DNA from 3 places in the Alteromonas sp. KS69 genome. Region 3 is predicted to be linked to each of the others. Evidence: predicted binding sites of a transcription regulator. Region 3 holds the regulator's gene; each other region holds the start of a gene.
The links. Region 3 encodes LexA, which represses DNA repair genes until DNA is damaged. Its sites were predicted from a motif close to TACTGTATNNNNATACAGTA; they were not measured.

Region 1 (6,232 bases), on a different contig from region 3:
CACTGGCTATTACCACTAAGCTAGAAACAGCCTTGGTAATGTCTTTAGCGCTAACCACGGTTGTAGCGTTTTCGAACTTGTTTATTTCAATGATTCGTAACCAGATACCATCAAGCGTTCGTATTATCATCCAAATGACTATCATCGCGTCGTTGGTAATCGTAGTTGACCAAATATTGAAGGCTTATTCGTACGAAATTTCGAAGCAGCTGTCGGTATTCGTTGGTTTGATTATTACTAACTGTATCGTAATGGGTCGTGCTGAAGCCTATGCAATGAAGAGCCCACCTCTGATGAGCTTTTTAGATGGTATTGGTAACGGTTTAGGTTACTCATTTGTACTTATTGTTATTGGTACAATTAAAGAGCTATTCGGTTTCGGTACTATTCTGAACTTCGAAATTCTTCCACTAGTTCAAAACGGTGGTTGGTATCAGGGTAATGGTTTGTTAATCCTACCATTTAGCTCATTCTTCTTAATCGGCGGTATGATTTGGGTTATCCGTACCCTTCGTCCCGAGCAAGTAGAGCCTAAGGAGTAAGTCATGGAACATTATTTGTCGTTATTTGTTCGCTCAATTTTTGTTGAGAACATGGCGTTATCACTTTTCTTAGGTATGTGTACCTTCTTGGCGGTATCGAAGAAAGTTAAAACTGCTATGGGTCTTGGTGTTGCGGTAATCGTAGTACTGGGTATTTCTGTACCGGTTAACCAAATCATTTATGTGAACATCCTTGCACCAGGTGCACTAGCTTGGGCTGGTTTCCCTGATGCAGATTTAAGCTTCCTGAATTTCTTAACCTTTATCGGCGTTATCGCGGCATTGGTTCAAATTTTGGAAATGAGCTTAGATAAGTTTTTCCCTGCGCTTTATAACGCGCTTGGTATTTTCCTTCCGCTAATTACGGTTAACTGCGCTATCTTCGGTGGTGTGGCATTCGCGGTACAACGTGAATACAACTTGACCGAAAGTGTCGTTTACGGCGTAGGAAGTGGTATGGGTTGGGCAATCGCAATTGTGCTTTTGGCCGCTGTACGTGAAAAGCTTAAATATGCCGATATGCCTGATGGTATTCGTGGTCTGGGCTCTGTGTTCATGATTGCGGGTCTTATGGCACTTGGCTTCCAGTCATTCACTGGTATTCAGCTGTAATCGAGCTCGGGAGCATATAAATGAATCAAGTAGAAATTTTCCTAGGCGTCGGCATGTTTATTGCCATTGTATTGGCGCTAGTATTTATCATCATGTTTGCTAAGTCGAAGCTGGTACCTAGCGGTGATGTAACTATCACCATTAATGGTGACCCAGACAAAGCAATTAAAACTGAGCCAGGCGGCAAGCTTCTTGGCGCACTAGCAGATGCAGGATACTTCGTATCTTCAGCATGTGGTGGCGGTGGTTCATGTGGTCAGTGCCGTGTAGACGTGCATTCAGGTGGTGGTGAAATTCTTCCAACTGAACTTGATCACATCACTAAAGGTGAAGCCCGTGAAGGCTGTCGTTTGTCATGTCAGGTTGCGATTAAGCAAGACATGGAAATCGAACTTGAAGAGTCAGTATTTGGTGTTAAAAAGTGGGATTGTGAAGTTATTTCTAACGACAACAAAGCCACCTTCATCAAAGAACTTAAGCTTCAAATTCCTAACGGTGAAAGCGTACCTTTCCGTGCTGGTGGTTACATTCAAATTGAAGCCCCTGCGCATCATGTTAAGTACAAAGAGTTTGAAATCCCTGATGAGTATCGTGGTGATTGGGAACGCTTTGGTTTCTTCGATATCGAATCTAAGGTAGATGAAGAAACTATTCGTGCTTACTCAATGGCTAACTACCCAGAAGAAGAAGGCATTATTATGTTGAACGTGCGTATTGCTACGCCGCCACCTAATAACCTAAGTCTACCTGCTGGTAAAATGTCATCGTACATCTGGAGCCTTAAAGAAGGCGACAAAGCCACTATTTCTGGTCCATTCGGTGAATTCTTTGCAAAAGAAACTGAAAACGAAATGGTATTCGTCGGTGGTGGAGCTGGTATGGCGCCAATGCGTTCTCATATCTTCGACCAACTTCGTCGCTTAAAAACAGATCGTAAGATGAGCTTCTGGTACGGTGCACGTTCACTTCGTGAAATGTTCTATACAGAAGACTTCGATGAGTTAGCTGCAGAAAACGATAACTTCAAATGGCATGTAGCCCTTTCAGATCCTCAGCCTGAGGACAACTGGGAAGGTTATACTGGGTTCATTCACCAAGTTCTTCTTGAGAACTATTTGAAAGACCACCCTGCGCCAGAAGATTGTGAGTTCTACATGTGTGGACCACCTATGATGAACGCAGCCGTTATCAACATGTTGAAAGAACTAGGTGTTGAAGACGAAAATATAATGCTTGATGACTTCGGTGGTTAATCCGAAATCCATTAGGTAAGAAAGGGGGCGAGAGCCCCCTTTTTGTTTAGTTAAAGGACCATAAACGTGATTCGATTTTTTGCACGTATAGCGTTAGCTATTATCGCTATCAGTATTCTAATGATAGCAAGTTGCAGCGACAAACCGCTTGCAGTAGCGCATCTGCAAGGCCAAACCATGGGCACGACTTATAATGTTAAGTATGTGCTTGCGGAAGGTGAAAAAGAAGTTGAAGGCTTGCAGGAAGAGATTGATGCAAAGCTAGTTAATATTAATAAATTGATGTCTACCTACGACACAACATCTGAGTTATCTCGATTTAACCAATATCGTTATTCTGATAACTTCGAGGTGTCTAAAGAGACACTAACGGTAGTTAACGAAGCACTCCGGTTGGCTCGTTTGAGTGACGGCGTGCTAGATGTTACGGTAGGCCCCTTGGTCAATTTGTGGGGGTTCGGTCCGAATAAACGCCCTGAAAAAGTGCCAACCCAAGCCGATATCGATGCAGTACGAGATTATGTAGGCTATGAGAAATTATCTACAACGCCAACCGGTCTTATGAAGGCAAATCCTATGCTTTACGTTGATTTATCAACGATTGCTAAAGGTTATGGTGTTGATGAAGTGGCAGCGATTTTAGATGCTCATCACTTACAACATTACCTTGTAGAGATTGGCGGTGAAATGCGGGTTAAAGGCGAACGCGGCGATGGCAGTGAATGGCTAATTGCGATTGAAAAGCCGGTCACGACAGAACGCGCGGTCCAAAAAGTGGTGTCTATTGGTACTAATGCTATAGCGACTTCGGGCGATTACCGTAACTATTACGAAGAAGACGGTAAACGCTACTCTCATTTGATTGATCCGAATACCGGCTCGCCGATAACCCATGATTTGGTATCGGTTACGGTGGTAAACCCATCTTCAATGATTGCTGATGGCTTAGCCACAGCGTTCAATGTAATGGGGTGGCAACGAGCAATCGACCTTGCAGAGCAAGAACAACTTGCTGTATTCCTCATTCGTCGCACGGCAGACGGATTTGAAGAGTATGCCACGCCAGAATTTGATAAACTGGTAGAAGTAAATAATTAAGGAGTAGGCTATGTCTACGTTTATTTTAGCATTCGGTTTCTTCCTCACTATGGTACTCGCCATGGCTGTTGGCTACGTGGTGCAGCGCAAAACTATCTCAGGTAGTTGCGGTGGATTAGGCGCATTAGGTATCGCGAAAGCATGTGATTGCCCAGAGCCTTGCGACCGCAAAAAGTCTCGTATGGAAAAAGAAGAAGCGAGAGAAAAGAAATTGAATGAATGGAAACAGAATCAGATCCTTTAATCTGATGGTGTAGTTAACCTGGTGATGTCAGTAGGCGCTAATAAATAGAGCCTTTCATACCACGGACTTGCAAGATATTGAAATCCACTACACTGCAATAACCGTTCATAGATAAAAGCGCGATAGGCGGTAAGCTTACCGCGCTTTTTTATCTAAAACGATACGCCCATTTTGCCCGTTCATTCATAGTTAGCGCTAAGTAGTTACTTACTATCATCGTATATAGTGGTAAGCGTTACTGATATGTTCTAGAATACTGTTTTTACATACAGCTTTTTTTAAAGGCTTGTATACTAGAGCTAGCTACTTAGGGGCGGCTTAGGGGCAGTTTGGGAGCATACACCATGCGAAAAATCATCCATGTAGATATGGACTGCTTTTATGCTGCGGTTGAAATGCGTGACAACCCTGCGTTACGTAATATCCCTATTGCCATTGGTGGAAGCTCACAGCATCGAGGGGTTATCTCTACCTGTAATTATCCTGCCCGTAAATATGGTGTTCGCTCCGCCATGGCTACCGCTTACGCATTCAAGCTTTGCCCAAATCTTACCTTAGTGAAAGGGCGTATGGAGGCGTATGTAAAAGAGTCCCAACGAATTCGCGAAATATTTGCCGACTATACCGATTTAATCGAACCACTTTCGTTAGACGAAGCCTACCTCGATGTGACCAATAGCCAATATTGCGGTGGCAGTGCCACGTTAATAGCTGAAGAAATTAGAAGTCGAATTGAGTCAGAGCTGGGGTTAACCGCCTCGGCGGGCGTTGCACCCTGTAAGTTCGTAGCAAAAGTGGCCAGTGATGAGAATAAGCCTAATGGTATTTGTGTCATTACCCCGGATAAATTAGATCGTTTTGTAAGGGCTATGCCTCTTAAAAAAATTCCCGGGGTAGGTAAGGTAACAATGCAAAAGCTACAACGATTAGGCTTAGCTACCTGTAACGATGTGCGCAGTTACCCGTTTGAGCGCATACAAAAAGAATTAGGTAAATTTGGTGCGGTATTATGGGAGCGTGCTCACGGTATTGATGATCGAGAACTGTCAGTATCGAGAGAACGTAAGTCTATAGGCGTAGAGCGCACGCTAAGCAACGATATTCACTCATTGGAAGAATGTCGCGACTTTATGCCTCATTTACTAGAAAAGCTTCAGGAACGCATACAGGCGCATGAAAAGCGCACAGGCAAGTCTATTCGTATTCGTACTCAAGGGGTGAAACTTAAATTTCAAGACTTCCAGCTAACCACGGTTGAGCATCGATGCCCTTCGTTAAATGCGCATTACTTTGATACCCTACTACAAGAAGCTTACGAGCGTGCTAAAGGCCGTGGTATACGCTTAGTTGGTCTGCACATTGGTCTTGGTGAGGCACAAACCATACATCAACTCCCTTTACCCCTAGAGGGTGAGTAGATAGGTGATTAGAAAGGTGAGTAGTAAAGTGCGAGATAGGTGAGTACCTAGATGAGTAGATAGCCGAGTAGATTAGTGAATAACTTCAAAATTGAGCAACCTTATCAGACGCTTTATGAACAGAGTCCGACTTCTACCGTATTCAAATTAACAAAAAGTAAAAAGCAGGAGCCATCATGACTACCCCAAAACCTAAAAACCAAGAGCTCAAAACCCCAGGTCGCTACCGCCATTATAAAGGCAGTGATTACGACGTTTATGAAGTAGCGACACATTCAGAAGACGAGTCTTCCTTAGTGGTATATCGCCCATGTTATGGCGAAAAAGCCCTGTGGGTGCGCCCATTGAGTATGTTTGAAGAAGAGGTGCTGGTAGAAGGTAAGTCTGTCCCTCGATTTGCTTATATTGGTGAGATCCCAAACGGCGAAAAAATGATCTGAACCGCAAACTAGGTCATAGTGTATTTAAATCTATTCAATAATAAGCACTCTTTTAGGGAACCCTGATGACGCACAAATTTACCCGAACTTTTCTACTTGCTGCAAGTTTAGTCTCGACTACCTTCATTCCAGCCGCTTTTTCGCAAGACCGCTTCGAAAAGGTTGAAATAGAGGCAACAGCACTTAAAGGCTCGGTGCATATGTTAACGGGGATGGGCGGTAATATCGGCGTTTCTGCCGGTGACGATGGCATTCTAATTATTGACGATCAATTCGCCCCTTTAGCTGAAAAAATTGCGACGGCACTCGGCGAGCTTGGTAGCGATAAACCAAAGTATGTAATTAACACTCATTACCACGGCGACCATACAGGCTCGAACGCGTTCTTCCACAGCCACAAAGGCGCGACTATTCTCGCCCACGATAACGTGCGCGTTCGATTAGCCAACGATGAAAAAGTATCGCCAGATGCGCTGCCCGCTATCACTTATGAAAACGGCATTAAGTTACATTTTAACGGTGAAACCATTCACATTATGCATCTTGAATCAGGGCACACCGATGGCGATAGCATAGTATGGTTTGAACAGCCGGATATCATGCACACGGGGGATTTATTTTTTAA
Region 2 (6,232 bases), on a different contig from region 3:
ACGACACGGCAGCCTAAATCCTTAGCCGCTGTTAGTGCATCTTCTGGCGTAGTATGAACTTCTCGATACCACTTCGGATCATTTTCACTGAAATAGGAAGCAATAGGTAACAAACACACATCTATGTTTCCAAAACGTTCCGCTATACTTTTGAAGTGTGGCGAATAACCTGTATCACCAGCAAAAAATAATGTTTTTCCCTGAGTTTCTAACACCCAACCACCCCACAGGGCAGCATTATTGTCCTCATAAAGAAACGGAACAATTGTCCGATTACTAAAATGATGAGCAGGCACAAAATGGATTGTAGTCTCTCCAATGACTTTCTTTGCATACCAAGCCATTTCATTTATGCGGTAATTGTTTTGGTCGAATTGCTTGGCAACGCCAAGTGGGACAAAGTATGTTGGAGTATTGCCAATAGTTTCTATGTCAGATTTGTTGAAGTGATCGTAATGGACGTGAGAATAAAGTACCGCATCCGTAGCTTGCATCACAACATCATCGGGCTCGTCAGGGATATTCCTATAAAAACCCTCTGTTACTTTAAACCCCCAATTAATAGGCCAGTCAAATTGCCCAAATACGGGGTCGATAAGGATATTTTGTTTTGTTGCGGTTTGAATGATGAAACTCGCATGACCTAGCCATTTAATATGAAAACCAGTATCTAGCGTGACCTGAGGATTATCACCTTGGTACTGGCAGTCTTGCATGAGCGAATCACAAAGTATATCGATATGGGCAGGATAGCAGTCTTCTTGACAGGTTACAGGGTATGTCTTTATGTCACTGTAAAGATTTACAAACCGATCTTGGTAACCTTCTTTTTCGCTGTACCTCACCACCGTATCAGATGACGCAATAACAGAAACATGATTAGAAGCACTACATCCGCTTAGGAAAAGCACCCAAAAGAAAATCCCAAATCTCATACCAACCTCATAATCCTTCAATAACTTATCTTAACCCAATAGGAAAATATGGGTAGGTCACTTTTAAAAATAAACGTAAGCAGGTATGAATAATTTAATATCAGACATAAAAAAACCGCTCATAAGAGCGGTTTTTCGTATACGTCAGCGCTTATGCTTCAGCAATGATGATCACTTTAATAGAAGTGGTTACATCAGAATGAAGTTGTAAGTCGATGTCATATTCGCCAGTGTCGCGAAGTGTGCCAGTAGGAAGTTTAACTTCCGCTTTAGCTACTTCAACACCAGCTGCAGTGATTGCATCAGCAATGTCACGCGTACCGATAGAACCGAAAAGTTTACCTTCGTCGCCAGCTGGCGCCGCAAGAGTTACTTCTGCAAGTTCATTTAGTTTTTCAGCACGTGCATTAGCAGCATCAAGCTGCTCAGCGATTTTCGCTTCAAGTTCAGCACGACGTGCTTCAAACTTTTCAACGTTCGCTTTAGTTGCAGGAACTGCTTTACCCTGTGGAAACAGGAAATTACGAGCGTAACCAGCTTTAACAGCTACTTGGTCGCCCAGACCGCCAAGATTGGCGACTTTATCTAGTAGGATGATGTTCATCTTAACTACCCCTTAATTACGCCAAATTACTTGTGTGAATCAGTGTACGGAAGCAACGCAAGAAAACGTGCGCGCTTAATCGCAGAAGACAGCTGACGCTGATATTTTGCGCTTGTACCAGTGATACGGCTAGGGACAATCTTACCGCTCTCTGTGATATAATTCTTAAGAGTAGCGATATCTTTATAATCGATTTCAGTCACACCATCTGCAGTGAAACGGCAGAATTTACGACGTCTGAAAAAACGAGCCATGGGTGATCTCCTTAAGCGTTATCTTCAGTGGATTCAGGTCTTCTTTCTGCGCGCTCTGTACGAGGTGCAGAATCGTCACGACGCTCACGACGCTCTTCTTTAGTCATAGGAGAAGGCTCGGTTACAGCGTTTTTAGTGCGCATTACCATGTTACGTAAGATAACGTCGTTGTAGCGGAAAGCATTTTCCAGCTCGTCAACAGCTTCAGCAGTCGCTTCAGCATTGATCAATACATAGTGGGCTTTGTGCAGCTTTTCAATTGGGTATGCCAATTGACGACGGCCCCAATCTTCTAAACGATGAATCTGACCATCGTTTTGCTTAAGAATAGTGGTATAACGTTCGATCATACCAGGTACTTGTTCACTCTGATCAGGGTGAACCATAAATACGATTTCGTAATGACGCATTATTGCTCCTTACGGTTGTAGCCTCGACAGTACAGCCAGACTGTATAGAGACAAGGAACCTAGTTAGGGTGGCTGTAAGGGCGCGGATTATACGCACATACCCGCTTTTGTACAAGCATTAATCACCGGAAAATTTTACATTTGTACGTGTTTTGATGAAATTTAGCTAGATACGCTAAATGATGGGGTAGCGGGGTTCATGGACGTTAAAAAAGGCTAAGCGCGAGGCTTAACCTTCATGCTTACAATGCTGCCTTAAATGAAAACACGGTTTCATTTTCATCTGAATGCACCATCAGACTCCCCTTATGGGCTTCCGCAATTTGCGAGGCGATAAACAATCCTAGACCTAATCCACCGGTCTTTTTGTTTTTTTCGTTTCGCCAAAATGGATGAAATAGCTTATCTATGACATCCGCACTTATTGGAGTGCCTCCGTTAGATACGCTTAATGTCAGTGTTTCTTCTTCGATATTCGCCATGACTTTGATAGGTTGCGCTGCATCGCCATGCACTATCGCATTAATCAGCAAGTTAGACAGCAACTGGCTGATACGCTCTGGGTCACATGAAAATGTGCCGTCTATAATGATATCCGCAAGTATCTCTCGGTCTGGATGCAGGCCCGAAAGTTCACTTACGGTGTGTACTAGTACACTTTTTAAATCACTTGCTGGTTTAACGTTTAATTGAATACCTTTGCCCATTTGACCATGCGTAAAGTCCATCACGTCACTAATGAGCCGCGTCATACGTTTAGCGCTATTATCCATTCGGGCCAGTACTTTTTGGGAAGTCGCATCGCTGGCGTGATCAACAAGAAAGTCGACCCCCATTTTAAGTGCCGACAAAGGTGTTCTTAAATCGTGGCCTAAAATGGCGATATATTGCTCTCGCAATTTAGCGGCAGCTTGCTCGCTGATGAGATCGGTTTCAACCGCAGCTAAACGATCGTCAACTTCCATTTGCCTCGATATTAACTCAGCAAACGACTTAATTTGACTTTCAATCTTATCTGTTTTTAAAACTGCAGGACGTGGATCTAAGCCGCATAATGTTCCAAAAAAATCGCCGTTTTGGTTGTAAATGGGAAATGAAAAGTAACTTTCAAAGCCATACATCTTAGGAATTTCACTTTGGCGATAAACATCATCTTTCTTTGCGTGTTCAATGACGATGGCTTTTGTAGATTTTCTGACTTGGCTACAAAACGTTGTTTTGTTATCGAGTTGATCGCCCGGAATTAAATTGAAGTTCACTTGGTCATATACTGCGCACATTGTCCAGTTATCTTCTGTCACTCTGGCTACGCAGATAAAGCGAAGACCAGTGACATCTGATAACATTTTCATTATATGTGGTACAGCTTCTATCGATTGAATAGTGCGAATATCACGCTCAATTGAAGAACTCATTACTTCCTCTTTGTATCTAAGTCACCCATATCACGCCGACTGTCGGCACTCGATTTCCCGCTCTAGCAAGAAAGACTCTTGTGCCTAGTGATAAATTTACTGTTCTTCGTGGCTGTTTAACTAGCTACAGGCTGCAACCAATGTGAACGAAACCGGTAAATTTTTGAATATAGACATGACGATGTGAAAGCTGTTTTCCAACGTACGTTTTAAAATACATCCAAGCGTACTTGGTCACTATACTTAAGTTGTAAAAAAATAATATCAAAAAACTTTAAATACTGTTTATTTATCCAGTTAAATATTGTACAGTTTTATTGTCTATTCATTTAAGGGGACCTACCATGGCCATTACCACACAGTATGTTGTCACGCACAAAGGGGTAGAAAAATTGGTAACTACCGATAAAAAAGAAGCAGATCAGTACGATAAGATGCTCGACGCTGCCGACAACCTTGCTGAATACATTCAAGCAAAGGGCTTAGGCATTGACGATAGCATTGTTGAAGAACTCACAATTATGTTGTCGAAAAATAAAGACAAGGTGAGCAAGATTTTTAAAGGCGCGACAGCACAGAGTGTACTAGAAGATGAGAGTGCCGACGTAGTAAAGCTTAAAGCCAACGGATAAGCATAGCAGAAAAGCTCGGCGTGCTTTTAAGTGGAACGAACGTAAATAGAAAATGGTTCAAAGCACGCTAAAAAATAAACAGCACAGATTATCCTGTGCGTTTATCCGTGTTAAAACGAGCAATTAACCCGTTAACTTGATTTACGGTGTCACGAAGATCTCGACCCACTTTGAGCGAGGCTTCTGAAGACTTCTGCGTTTCTTCTGCACTATCAGCAACATCGACCAGCTGCTGATTAATATGCTCAGCCACGGTACTTTGTTCTTCTACAGCAGAAGACATTTCTACGGTAGCTGAGGCAATACCACTTACCGCATTATTGATTTCTTGTAGCGCGCCTCGGGTTTCTTCAACAATGGCACTACCGTGTTCAGCAGACACCAACCCTTCTGAAGATACCTTTACGGCCCGTTCTGTTCTATCAACAAGTTCTTGAATGATATTGTGAATTTTATCGGTGGACACCCGGGTTTTAGAAGCCAAGGTACGAACTTCATCGGCAACAACAGCAAAACCGCGTCCCTGCTCGCCAGCGCGGGCGGCTTCTATAGCGGCATTAAGTGCTAGCAGGTTTGTTTGATCAGCGATGCTAGAAATGATGCTAGCGGCTTCGCCTATATCACTGGTGGATTGGGCAAGCTCGGTAACCGTATCGGAAATCGACTCCACCGCGCCTTTTAATGACAGTATAGCCTGCATCGCTTCTTCAGCTTTGTCGTTACCCATTTGTACGTTAGTTGCGGCAGTTTTGGCACTAACAGCATTGCTCTCTACTCGCTCAGCCACTTCTTGAATAGCCTGACTCATTTGAGTTACCGCTGTGGCAATTTGCTGGGTGGCAAGATTTTGCTGAATAATCGTTTTGCTGGTTAGCTCGGCTTGGCTGTGAGTTGAAACCGCAATATCTTCCAACCCCTCAGATGCATCTTTGATGCGGGTCAACGCCGTGCGCGTACGCGCGAGTTCACAGCCTAACGCCAACTTAGCCTGAGCAATATAATCAACATCGGCATAATACGTTTGTGCCACGAGTTCATTACTATAACTAGCAGGGCTTAACGAAAGAAATTCCCGCCAATAGCTCCGACTTTTTGCCGATTGCCACGCCATCATAATCAGTAGCGCAATGAAAGTAACACCCAGGGGTACCAAACCCGCGGTAAAACCAATGGCTACCAATAATAATAAACTTACCACTATCATGGGTAACATGGGTGAAAGTGTTTGACCAAGCTTTGCAGCAAAGGGAATTGGCGATTTTCCTGCCGATAACCTGGCATATATAGCGGATGCTCGTGTTATTTCTTCATCGGCGGCATGAACCCTAACTGACTCATAACCCACCGCTTGCCCGTTTTCGTATACGGGAGTTACGAATGCTGACACCCAATAGTGGTCGCCGTTTTCTCTTCTATTTTTAACGAGTCCAGCCCAACTTTGACCCGACTCTAAAGTTCGCCACATTTCTTTAAACACACTTGAGGGCATATCCGGATGACGGATAATGTTGTGGTTTTTTCCTATCAGGTCTTCTCGATTGTACCCACTTGCCTCTACAAATTCGTCATTGCAGTGTTGTATGACACCCCGTTTGTCAGTGGAAGAGATAAGGCGGTAGTGAGAAGGGAATTTGTATTCGCGCTGGGTAACAGACTGATTTTTCTTCACTAATAAAATCCATTGCTATAGTGGTATCAAAGTAAATAGGAGAGCCCTATTCATCGGTAATTCATTAAAAGGGTAGACGATCATGGTAACAATTAATACTAAAGTAGAAAAAGAATTCGGTAATAATGAAGATTATACGAATAAAAAGATTACGCCAGTGGCAGGCGTACCTTAATTGTGGTGCCCTTATCGATTTCACTGGTCACTTCAAACTGGCCGCCGTGTTCTTCAATAATAGTCAGTGAAATAGACATACCAAGGCCGGTGCCATCACCAGGTGGTTTAGTGGTGAAAAAGGGGGTAAACATTTTGC
Region 3 (6,232 bases):
TGCGAAATACTCCCTTACTACTCTAACTAGTACCAAAGACATTAGTCAGCAACTAGTGTACCTACACTGCCAGTACAATAACTAACCTCTTCAATTGAAGCCACACTAATCAAAATTAACTTTACTATGTTTGAGCCTATTTGTTAGTTATAAATCTCCCTCAAAGCTACTACCTCGTACGCGATTAAACTCTAGCAACGCCTCGTATTCACTGATAGGTTCGTTAAAGGAATATAATGTCTATGAAAATGAGATTTTTGGAAAGAATTCTCTTGTCGAAAGAAAATATTAAATCTATTGCCCACAAGCGATCCCTACCTTGCTCTGCAACCTAGTGAACGAGATTCTCGTTTTGAATGACGATTACCACTTAGCGAATAAATTTTGGCTGCGCTCCAACACAGTAATAACTATTTTTAATTAAGTAGAGGTCGAACTAAAGGCCCTTTCAAGCACCAAGATTCCCTCACGCTAATTGTTCCTAAGAAACTCAAGATAAATCACTCCGCTAATTCTTTGAAATATCGCTACATAAAAATTTTACGATAGGTTTAGCCAAAGAAATTTTTTTTACAAACAGATGTGTATAGATACAAAGATACTGATTAAAGGTGACGGCTAAAGCTCCTACGGTAGGACCTATCTAAAGTACAAGGACAGTAGATATGCTTCCTGATAATTTAACTACTCTGGAATTTAAATAAGTTAAACTGGAACCCACAGTTCGAAGCATGTAAATAGCATCCAATGCTTGTCATTTCCTTTTAGGTGTATATACTTACAGGAACTGTATAGACAGACAGGTCTTTTATGCGCCCACTCACAGCAAGACAAACAGAAGTTCTCGAGCTTATTAAAACAACGATGCTCGAAACTGGCATGCCGCCTACCCGTGCAGAAATTGCCCGTCATTTAGGTTTTCGCTCTGCGAATGCCGCTGAAGAACATTTAAAAGCGTTGGCCCGTAAAGGCGTCATCGAAATCCTTCCAGGCACTTCTCGTGGTATTAAGTTGAATATTCCTCTTGAAGATGAAACCCCTGAAGAAGAAGGTCTTCCTCTTATTGGTCGCGTGGCAGCGGGCGAGCCGATTCTAGCGCAAGAGCATATAGAGTCTCATTATAAGGTCGACCCTGCCCTGTTTCAGCCTCACGCCGACTTCTTACTTCGTGTAAGCGGTATGAGTATGAAAGACATTGGTATACTGGATGGTGACTTGTTAGCCGTGCACCGCACGACGGACGTCCATAATGGGCAGGTGGTAGTAGCACGTGTTGATGAAGACGTTACTGTTAAACGCCTTGAAAAGCGTGGTCGCGAAGTATTACTTCACGCAGAAAATGATGAATTTTCACCGATTAAAGTCGACTTAGCGTCAGAGCCTTTTTCCATTGAAGGAATTGCCGTTGGTGTTATTCGAAATGCTGATTGGATGTAACCTTTTAGCTATTTAGTAAAGAAAGCGGCTTATAGGCCGCTTTTTTGTATGTTTACCATACCTTGCTTACACAATAATCGTATTTAAGCCTAAGAAATTCCTCAAAAGCCACCAAATACCGCTCACACATATTTTCTCCTATTTATGTCACCTTTTTTAGTGCTAACTCGCGCTATTTTAGACATCTGTTTTGTTTGAAAAACAATCATAAGTGCGTAACTAGCTTTTGATTATAAGCAACTTATTGGCTGCTTCTATTTGCCCATCTCGTTCAAAATGAGCGTTTCAAACAGGCTCGCTAAATACCGGTGTAACGTCCATACGCTGTGACGTCATTCACTTCTCTGTCATACCGCGTTGATTAAAAATTAAACGCTGCAATTGTTTTTTCTTAGAAAAGACTAGACTTGTGCGTTTTATTGAGCAATTCTTATACTGTATTTAACAAAATAATAACAATAGCTGTAACTTTGTTTTACAACTAATGCTGGGCAGTTAAGTTAAAAGTTGGATTTCGGGTATCAGTTGCCAGAAGCGAAGCGCATCTATTGCGTTAATGCTTCTGTTATAACGGAGGTGTTGAGTGAAACGAGTAACGACACAAGCGGCGACACAAGCGACAAAGTGGCTTTACGGGCTTCCACTTTTGCTTACCTCGCCACTACCGTTTGCTGATGCAGCAACGGACGAAGGCTCTTCCATTAATTTGCGGCGAGGCGCAACAGACATAAGTGGTCAAGTATACGACCTGCATATGTTGATGTTCTTTATCTGTATCGCAATCGCTGTTGCGGTTTTCGGGGTTATGTTTGCCTCAATGTACTTGCACCGTAAATCCAGAGGCGCTAAGCCCGCTCACTTCCATGAAAATGTAAAAGTGGAAATTGCATGGACAGTAGTGCCTTTCATCATTCTTATTCTTATGGCTATTCCTGCCGCTAAAACCCTTATAGCGATGGAAGATACCAGCGAACCCGATCTTACCGTTGTCGTTACTGGTTCCCAGTGGAAGTGGCATTACCGGTATATGGACAGAGACGTTGAGTTCTATTCGTTAATGGCGACGCAGCGAGAGCAAATTGAAAATAAATTCGAAAAAGGCGCGAACTATCTGTTGGAAGTCGACCGCCCGTTGGTAATCCCCACAGGGCAAAAAGTGCGCTTTCTTATTACCTCTGATGACGTTATTCACTCGTGGTGGGTACCGGACTTTGCAGTGAAAAAAGATGCTAATCCAGGGTTTATTAATGAGTCTTGGGCAAAGGTGAACGAGCCGGGTATTTATCGTGGACAGTGTGCCGAGCTTTGCGGAAAAGATCATGGCTTTATGCCGGTTGTGGTCATTGCTAAAGAGCCTGCCGAATTTGATGCTTGGATGAATGAACAAGAAGAAGCCGCTCGCCAAGCGAAAGAAGAAGAGCAGCGTTTACTGTCGATGAATATGTCGATGGATGAACTTATGGATGAAGGCAAGCGGGTTTACAACGCTACTTGTGCGGCTTGCCATATGCCTAACGGCGAGGGGCTACCCGGCGTTTTCCCTGCGCTTAAAGGCAGTGAGATGGTGCTTGAAGACCAAACTGCACATATCGATATTGTGTTAAACGGTAAAACCGGCACAGCCATGCAGGCGTTCGGAAAAATGCTAAGCCTGAAAGACATTGCGGCTGTGGTGACCTACGAACGAAATGCGTGGGGCAATAACACGGGTGATATGGTGCAGGCTAAAGATGTTAACGCCGTCGTTAATGGGAACTAGGAGTGCGTAATGAGTAAAGCAACTGATGTCATTGCGCCGGTTACCTCGGCGCATCACGAAGATCATGACTATCATAGTCATATTCCAAAAGGAATAACCCGATGGCTGTTTACCACTAACCACAAAGATATAGGCACCTTGTATTTATGGTTCGCCTTTATCATGTTTTTGATTGGTGGTGCCATGGCCATGGTGATCCGTGCTGAGCTATTTCAGCCTGGATTACAAATTGTTGAGCCAAACTTCTTTAATCAAATGACGACTGTGCACGGCCTTATCATGGTATTTGGTGCGGTAATGCCAGCCTTTACGGGGCTTGCAAACTGGCTAATTCCTATGATGATAGGTGCACCAGACATGGCTCTGCCGCGAATGAATAACTGGAGCTTTTGGATATTACCTGGCGCCTTTCTTATTCTGCTTAGCTCGCTATTTTTAGAGGGCGGCGGTCCGGCATTTGGTTGGACCTTCTATGCCCCGCTTTCCACCACCTACAGTGGTGACTCAACCGCATTGTTTGTGTTCTCGGTACATATCATGGGTATCTCCTCCATTATGGGGGCTATTAACGTCATTGTGACCATATTCAACATGCGAGCTCCTGGCATGACGTGGATGAAAATGCCTTTATTCGTGTGGACTTGGCTTATCACTGCTTTCTTGCTTATTGCAGTAATGCCAGTGTTAGCCGGGGCGGTCACCATGGTGCTGACAGATAAGTTCTTTGGCACCAGCTTCTTTGATGCAGCAGGTGGTGGTGACCCCGTTATGTTCCAGCATATCTTTTGGTTCTTTGGGCACCCTGAGGTGTACATCATGATATTGCCGGCCTTTGGTATTATCTCTCAAATTGTCCCTACGTTTTCCCGTAAAAAACTGTTTGGCTACGCATCAATGGTGTACGCCACCGGCTCTATTGCGCTGTTGTCCTTTGTGGTATGGGCTCACCATATGTTTACCACCGGCATGCCGGTGTATATGGAAATGTTCTTCATGTTTGCCACTATGCTTATCTCGGTGCCTACAGGCGTGAAGGTCTTTAACTGGGTGGCGACTATGTGGCGGGGCTCTCTAACCTTTGAAATGCCCATGATGTTTGCCATTGCGTTTATCGTATTGTTTACCATTGGGGGCTTGTCAGGATTAATGCTGGCCATCGTGCCGGTGGACTTCCAATACCACGATACCTATTTCGTGGTCGCACATTTCCACTACGTACTGGTCACCGGCGCCATCTTCTCGATTATGGCTGCGGTATATTATTGGTTACCCAAGTGGACAGGGAAAATGTACGACACGGCGCTAGCAAAATGGCATTTCTGGTGCTCACTTGTGTCGGTGAACGTGCTTTTCTTCCCGATGCATTTTGTAGGGCTGGCTGGTATGCCACGTCGTATTCCTGACTACGCCTTACAGTTTGCCGACTTTAATAAGTGGATAAGCCTTGGCGGCTTTGCCTTTGGGCTGTCGCAGTTAATCTTCTTAGCACTGTTGATTAAAGCCTGTAAGAAGCAGGGTGAGCCAGTATCTGCCCAAGTGTGGGAAGGTGCTGAGGGACTAGAGTGGGAAATTCCCTCTCCTGCGCCCTATCACACCTTTGAAACGCCGCCGGTTGTTAAGTAGGAAATAAGACAAGCAGCACAGGTAATGAAAGCAAAGCAGGCATTGTAGTCGCTAAATTGTGGTGATGTATCAGCACAAAAAGTAGGCACGGGAGGTAACCATGACACAAGCAAATGCAAACAACAAAATGGTGATAAAACTCGTCGTTATTGTGTTTGGCATGTTTGGTTTTGGGTTCGCTCTAGTGCCACTTTACGACGTATTTTGCGATGTTACCGGTATTAACGGTAAAACCGAGAATACGGCTGCTGTATATGAGTCTATCGAAATAGATGAAAGCCGTGAGGTAACGGTGGAATTTATCACCCGAACTAATACCGGTATGCCGTGGGAATTTCGTGCGCAAACTAGTCGTATGAAAGTGCACCCTGGGGAGCTTAATACGGTGTCGTTTTACGTAAGAAATCCTGCATCTAACAATATGATGGCCCAAGCCATACCGTCGGTGTCGCCGGGTATGGCAGCACTCTATCTGAATAAAACGGAATGCTTTTGCTTTAACCAGCAGCCTTTAAGCGCTGGTGCCGAGGCTTATATGCCGATGCAGTTTTATGTCGACCCACAGCTTCCAGAAGATATTAGTTATTTTACTGTGCAATACACCCTGTTTGATGTGACCGCGCGAGCGAGTGACATGAAAACAAAACCGAATCCCTACATGGTCCCTCAACCTGAAAGTGGTAAATAACAGGTATTGGGATAAGGAGAGAGTAATGCAGCAAGAATATCAGAAGTACCCCGAATATCAGAAATACTACGTACCAGCACAAAGCCCGTGGCCTATTGTAGGTGCGGTGGCGTTATTTTTAATTGCCGTTGGCGCGGGCAACTTCGTGATTGAAGCCACTAAAGGAGAGTCCGGCTATGGCGGGCACATACTCCTAGCAGGGATTGTAGTGCTAATGGTGATGCTTGTGGGCTGGTTTAAAAACCAAATTGATGAGTCTATGTCAGGGTTATATAGCGACCAATTAGGACGTTCATACCGACAGGGCATGAGTTGGTTTATCTTCTCTGAAGTTATGTTCTTTGCCGCCTTCTTCGGGGCACTCTACTACGCCCGATTCATTTCAGTGCCTTGGTTAGGCGGTGCATCGAATAATGCGATGACTAACGAAGTGCTATGGCCCACATTTGAAGCCATGTGGCCGCTAGTATCTACCCCTGGAGGCATCACTACACAAGAAATGAGTGCAGTTGGTTTACCCACCATTAATACAGTTATTTTACTTATATCGTCAATTACATTGCATTTTGCCCATGTAGGTTTGGAGCAGAACAAACGCAAGCAACTCACCGTCATGTTAGGCATCACTATCTTGTTGGGAATTGGGTTTTTATTCTTACAGGTGGAAGAGTATGTTCACGCCTACCGTGACTTGGGACTAACGCTACAGTCAGGCATTTACGGCA

Region 1: the regulator LexA is predicted to act here: its motif matches at 4,004-4,023, upstream of dinB (DNA polymerase IV).
Region 2: the regulator LexA is predicted to act here: its motif matches at 3,898-3,917, upstream of C7Y69_RS15530 (YebG family protein).

What each region holds. Positions count from the first base shown of each region.
Region 1 is NZ_PYHU01000015.1:74,596-80,827, reverse strand. It holds gene C7Y69_RS11865 (NADH:ubiquinone reductase (Na(+)-transporting) subunit D) at 1-542, shown strand, start outside; gene nqrE (NADH:ubiquinone reductase (Na(+)-transporting) subunit E) at 546-1,154, shown strand; gene nqrF (NADH:ubiquinone reductase (Na(+)-transporting) subunit F) at 1,175-2,407, shown strand; gene C7Y69_RS11850 (FAD:protein FMN transferase) at 2,474-3,505, shown strand; gene nqrM ((Na+)-NQR maturation NqrM) at 3,516-3,749, shown strand; gene dinB (DNA polymerase IV) at 4,094-5,167, shown strand; gene C7Y69_RS11835 (DUF1653 domain-containing protein) at 5,344-5,607, shown strand; gene C7Y69_RS11830 (MBL fold metallo-hydrolase) at 5,673-6,232, shown strand, end outside.
Region 2 is NZ_PYHU01000031.1:77,448-83,679, forward strand. It holds gene C7Y69_RS15505 (MBL fold metallo-hydrolase) at 1-935, opposite strand, end outside; gene rplI (50S ribosomal protein L9) at 1,087-1,539, opposite strand; gene rpsR (30S ribosomal protein S18) at 1,566-1,793, opposite strand; gene rpsF (30S ribosomal protein S6) at 1,805-2,203, opposite strand; gene C7Y69_RS15525 (sensor histidine kinase) at 2,446-3,618, opposite strand; gene C7Y69_RS15530 (YebG family protein) at 3,963-4,250, shown strand; gene C7Y69_RS15535 (methyl-accepting chemotaxis protein) at 4,339-5,919, opposite strand; gene C7Y69_RS15540 (sensor histidine kinase) at 6,069-6,232, opposite strand, start outside.
Region 3 is NZ_PYHU01000006.1:108,795-115,026, reverse strand. It holds gene lexA (transcriptional repressor LexA) at 811-1,437, shown strand; gene coxB (cytochrome c oxidase subunit II) at 2,084-3,196, shown strand; gene ctaD (cytochrome c oxidase subunit I) at 3,206-4,819, shown strand; gene C7Y69_RS06250 (cytochrome c oxidase assembly protein) at 4,920-5,507, shown strand; gene C7Y69_RS06245 (cytochrome c oxidase subunit 3) at 5,533-6,232, shown strand, end outside.